Linked DNA regions of Nitrobacter winogradskyi Nb-255. The protein of the gene in region 1 interacts with the protein of each later gene in a pairwise test. Links are inferred from orthologs where the notes say so. Each region holds a gene or a part of one and is shown in the gene's direction. Other genes may lie near its edges.

Evidence for each region. The genes of interacting proteins can lie anywhere in the genome.
Region 2: the proteins of grxD (region 1) and NWI_RS02070 interact in binary tests that used the Escherichia coli proteins (3 or more experiments, as listed by UniProt). The link is inferred for Nitrobacter winogradskyi Nb-255 from one-to-one orthologs.

What each region holds. Positions count from the first base shown.
Region 1 is NC_007406.1:1,444,318-1,447,025, forward strand. It holds grxD (Grx4 family monothiol glutaredoxin), read left to right. Parts: upstream 1-1,039; coding sequence 1,040-1,378; downstream 1,379-2,708. Other genes in the region: egtB (ergothioneine biosynthesis protein EgtB), read right to left, coding at 1-806; NWI_RS06810 (PepSY domain-containing protein), read left to right, coding at 1,605-1,868. UniProt on the Escherichia coli protein: Monothiol glutaredoxin involved in the biogenesis of iron-sulfur clusters.
Region 2 is NC_007406.1:446,300-449,092, reverse strand. It holds NWI_RS02070 (BolA family protein), read left to right. Parts: upstream 1-1,155; coding sequence 1,156-1,431; downstream 1,432-2,793. Other genes in the region: NWI_RS02065 (DUF2336 domain-containing protein), read left to right, coding at 1,710-2,793; NWI_RS02075 (J domain-containing protein), read right to left, coding at 396-1,043; NWI_RS02080 (polyhydroxyalkanoic acid system family protein), read left to right, coding at 33-356. UniProt on the Escherichia coli protein: Transcriptional regulator that plays an important role in general stress response. Has many effects on cell morphology, cell growth and cell division. Acts by regulating the transcription of many genes, including dacA (PBP-5), dacC (PBP-6), ampC and mreB.

The sequences.
Region 1 (2,708 bases):
TCGCTGGTCGCCGCAGCGAAGCCGTCCATCAACCATAACGTGGCGTCGCGATAACCGCCGTCGTCCATGAAGGCGAGCCAGTCCGCATTGGTGACGAGACCGCGGGCGAGTTTGACCGGGCCCACCAGAACGCGATGGGCCGGCTTCTCATTGTCGAAATGAAAACTGTCGCCCTGATGCCCTATGGTGTGGATGCCCTGGTTCAGCGTGATCCATCCGCTGCCTGTGTGCGGCCCGGAAAACGGCCACGACGTGTCGTAGGCGGGGGCAATCGGATTTTGCGCGAATGCGTGCAGGATATCCGTCAGCATCAGTTCCTGGTGCTGCTGTTCGTGATTGAGGCCGGCTTCGATCAGCGGCATCATCTCGGCCAGCGCGTCGTCATCCGCTTCCTTGAGGAATCGGACCACCGCGGCGTCGACGTGCCGTCGATAGGCGGTGATTTCTTCCGCGCCGGGACGGGTCAGAAGACCCCTCTCAGCGCGCGCGTGACGCGGGCCGGCGCTCACGTAATACGAATTGAACAGGAAGGCGTAATCCGGATGGAACCCGACATAGCCGGGACTGTGCCGCGCCAGTAGAAACTGTTCCCAGAACCAGGTCGTGTGAGCGCGGTGCCACTTCACCGGACTGGCGTCCGGCATTGACTGCACCATCTGATCTTCCGGCGTCAGCGGCTTCGCGCGCCGCTCGGTCTCGCTCCGGACCGCTAGAAATGCTTCTACAACGTCATCGGCCAGCCCCCTCGAAGCGGCAAACGGCGAGACACGAGGGACCGCCCCGGCGGCAGATGCAGGATTCGCCACAGAACTCTCCAGTTTGGAGAGGAACGTTGTTCCGGGGAATGGGTTCCGTGGAATAGTCCTTTCGCCGGGCCGCAACCTGCAGGGGCGTCATGCTATTTCAGGAAGCCTTGGCGGCGGCGCCTGTGACAACCCCGGCAATTACTTTGTTGCACAACGGTTTCGGGCTATATACATGCCAAACGGGACAGGGCCGCTCGCGGCTCCATAAACTAGCGGCCAAAAGGATGTGACGGATGAGCATTAAGGAAACCATCGAGAATGAACTGAAGTCGAACGACGTCGTGCTGTTCATGAAGGGCACGCCGCAGTTTCCCCAGTGCGGTTTTTCGGGGCAGGTGGTTCAGATTCTCGACCACGTCGGCGTGGGCTACAAAGGCCTGAACGTTCTTGAATCTCCTGAAATGCGCGATGGCATCAAGACCTATTCGAGCTGGCCGACCATTCCGCAACTGTACGTCAAGGGTGAATTCATCGGCGGCTGCGACATCGTTCGCGAGATGTTCCAAGCCGGCGAGCTTCAGAAGCTGCTCTCCGACAAGGGCATCGCCTTCAACACGCCGGCGTCGGCCTGACCACGGTTCGGGCGCGCCGCCGGTCCCGCGACAGGGTATTGTCGCGGACAGTTCGGCGCAGGATATCGATGCGATCCTCAGCGGTGAAGGCTCTGATCGGCGATGATGGCGCGTTCATCGCCCGCTCTTTCATGCGCGTGATGTGAGGCGTTCAATTCGCGGCGAGGAACCCTGACAACGTGTGGCCGTTCTTGTGCGGACCAATTGCGTTGCAGGGAGATCGTGGATGAGAATACGATATATTGCCCTGGCGATGGCGGCGACCGTGGCGGTTGCCGGTCTTGCCAAGGCCGACCAGCCGGGGACCGATTGGATGCCTGCGGATCAGGTCATCGAGAAGTTGACCGCGCAGGGATACACCAACTTCAGCAAGGTCGAGGCGGACGACGGCCATTTGGAATTGGAGGCCGATCTCAAGGGTGTCCGTTACGATCTTCAGGTTGACCCGAAAAGCGGCGAGGTCACCAAGAGCAAGCCTGACAACGATTAGAGCATGATCCCGAAAAGTGGAAACCGGTTTTCGGATAAGATCATGCTCAATCAAAAAAAACAGGACGTGAGTCTGATTCAACGCCGTTGAACCAGACTCTTAGAGCATTTTCCGGCGAAGTGGATACCGGTTCGCCGCAAGAAAATGCGACCAGACAACCATTTCTAGAGCATGGTCCGATTCAACTTGATCGGATCATGCTCTAGAGCGGGATGGGTTTATTTTGAATCGATTGAGATTCCCAAATCAGAATTCATCTGATTCAACATGCTGACTGGGAAGGAGGCCAGCATGGATGGGACGAGCCTATTCGAACGACCTTCGTGAGCGGGTAGTGCGTGCTGTCGTTAAAGGCGGCCTGTCGCGGCATCAGGCTGCGGCCCAGTTTGGGGTGGGCATCAGCACGGCGATCAACTGGGTACAACGCTTCCACGAGACCGGCAGCGTCGCGCCAAGCCAGATCGGCGGCTATAGGCCAAAGAAGATTGCGGGGCCGCACCGCGAATGGCTGCTGCAACGGTGCCGAAAGGACTTTACCGTGCGCGGGCTGGTGGCCGAACTTGCCGAGCGTGGCCTTAAGGTCGATTACCGCACGATGTGGGAGTTCGTTCACGCTGTGAAGCTCAGTTACAAAAAAAGACGCTGATTGCTGCAGAGCAGGATCGTCCCGATGTCGCCCGTCGGCGAGCGCAATGGACCAAGTATCGAGATCGGATTGATCCCACTCGGCTGGTGTTCATCGATGAGACCTGGACCAAAACCAATATGGCGCCGCTGCGGGGCTGGGCGCCGCGCGGTCAACGCATCAGAGCCAAGGTGCCGCATGGCCGCTGGCAGACC
Region 2 (2,793 bases), 1.0 Mb from region 1 along the record:
TCGAAAACGCCGTAGCCATCATCGGAGTGATCATGACCAGACCTCTCGTGGTTTCCATTCCCCACCGTCTCGGCAAGGATGAAGCGCTGCGCCGGATGAAAGCGGGGCTCGGCAGCGCCCGAACGCAATACGCCCAGTTGATCCAGGTCAATGAAGAGGTGTGGAGCGGCGACCGCCTGGTCTTTTCCGTCACGGCCCTGAAACAGCAGGTATCAGGAATTCTGGACGTGTCCGAAGATCACGTTCGTCTCGAAGTGACATTGCCATGGCTGCTCAGCCGCCTAGCTCAAGGGATTCAGGGCGTCATCCAGAAAAAAGGCACGCTGATGCTCGAGAAGAAGACGGATGAAAGCTAAGAGGTTGCGACAAAGCTCGACAACAACCGGCGAGACGCCTCACGCGCCGCGCACGACCGTCTTCAGGTAATTATACGCCTTGATGATCTCGATCAGGCGATCTTCCGTCGACCGGTCACCGCCGTTGGCATCGGGGTGATGCTGCTTGACCAGCATCTTGTATTTCGCCTTGACGGTTTCGAGCGTGGCGTCGGCGCCGAGTCCCAACACCTGCAGCGCCTTGCGCTCCGCATTGAAGATCTTGCGCGTCTCGGGTTTGGATTCGAACTGCGGGCCGGAACGCCATTTTCCACGGCCGTTGAGTTCGCCGAACACGCTGAAGGGATCAGCGACGCCCTCGGCGTCGATGGCGTCAGCCCTGCCTTTGCCCTTGGCGCCGTTCGCGCCCATCTTCCAGGTCGGGCGATGGCCGGTCAGCGCATCCTTCTGATAGCGCGCGACCGCTTCCGCATTCATGCCCTGGAAAAAATTATAGGACTGATTGTAGGCCCGGACGTGGTCGAGGCAAAAATGAAAATACCCGCCTTCGTTGCCGCGGCCTTTCGGTGCGCGGTGCGGTCCCCTGCTCTGACAGTCCGGCCACTCGCAGGCGATCACTTCTTCGCGCTCGCGCATACGCGGCTGCTTCGCACCGGCCCTTGGCTTGATGCGGATGCTATCGAAGAATTTCGACGTGTCTATCGGCATGATCTGTCTTTGACACCGCAATGCTCCAGGCTTCAAGTCTTGACATCGCATTTATTCCGGCCGGCGTCCGCGCCATTGACGGAAAGAAACGATAAGCGTTAAGTCGCCCGCCATGAGCGTCAAGGATAACATCTCAAAGAAACTCAGCGAAGCTTTCGCTCCGGAAAGCCTCGATGTCGCCGACGAGTCGTATCTTCATGAGGGTCACGCCGGCCATCGGCCGGGCGGCGAGACGCATTTCCGTATTCATATTGTATCGCAGGCCTTCGAAGGAAAGAGCCGGGTCGAGCGTCATCGCATGATCAATACGCTGCTCGCCGCGGAACTGGACGGCCCCATTCACGCGCTGGCGATTCGGGCGATGGCGCCGGGCGAACAGCAGCGCTGAACGCCTCTTATACGGACGGAAAGTCCGTTCTGGTCGGACATGTCGCTGACCGACGGTCGTCGGCCGGCATCGGTCGTCGCCCTATCCGATTCGTCCGCCAGGAGCCGCTTCAAGGCAGCGTATCGCCGGCCGCGTCCGCCTCACTCAAAATTCAGATGCCACTTTTATCGGAAATTAACCGGCTTTTCAGTACATCGGCACAGACTACCTTCGTGTTACGGTAAAACGCGAACGCAGTAGGACGTAACGCATTCGGATCCCACTCGCTGGAATCATCCATGGCCGAAGCAGCCTCGACGGCGCTCATCGCGGAACTGGAAAGTGCGGTGAAGGGCGGCTCGTCCGAGCGGCGGCTCCAGATGCTTCGCCAGGTGACCGATCTGTTTCTGTCCGACGCCGACCGGCTCAACGAAAATCAAATCGGCGTCTTCGATGACGTTCTGGTCCGGCTGATGGAGCAGATGGAGGCGCGCGCGCTGGCGCAGCTCAGCACGAACCTGTCGGGCTCAAGCCTCGCGCCGAAGGAGACGGTCCGGCAGCTCGCGTATCATCAGGATGCGTCGGTCGCGGTACCGGTTCTGGCACGATCAGCCCGGCTGTCCGAGGGCGACCTCATTGAAATCGCGAGCCTGCGCGGACCGCAGCATCTGCTCGCCATATCCCACCGCGAAACCCTGAGCGAAGGGGTGACCGACGCGCTGCTCAAACGCGGCGACACGCGGGTCTCCCATACGCTGGCGAGGAATACCGGCGCGCGCTTTTCCGAACGCGGCTACGCGGTCCTGGTTGAAAGCTCAGAAAAGGACGACGCGCTCGCCGAGAAGCTCGGGCTGCGACTGGACGTCCCGATCAAGGTGCTCCGCGAACTCCTTTCCCGAGCCAGCGCGGCGGTGCGCGAACGTCTGCTCAAGGTCGCGCCCCCTGAAATGCGCGCAAGGATTCAGGCGGCGATCCAATCCGTGGTCGAGCAGATCGCCTCTCCGAGCCTGGCGCCGGTCAACTACGCGGAATCGGAATCGATGGTGCTCGCCCTGAACCGCGCCGGAAAGCTGGGCGACCAGACCATCAACCGGTTTGCGATACAGAGCGAATATACCCACATCATCGCCGCGCTCTCGCTTCTGAACTCGGTGAGAATCGAAGCCATCGAGCCCCTGCTCGCCAACCCTCGCCCCGACGGGTTGATCGTCGCCTGCAAGGCCGCGCGGTTGAACTGGTCAACGACCCACATGATCCTTCGCAATCGCCCGCATTGCCGTCCCCTGACGGCGCAGGAATTCGAGAACGGCCGCGAAGTGTTCGACGCGCTCTCTCTGTCGTCGGCGCAACGCACCATCCGCTTCTGGTCCGCCCGCGGCTCGG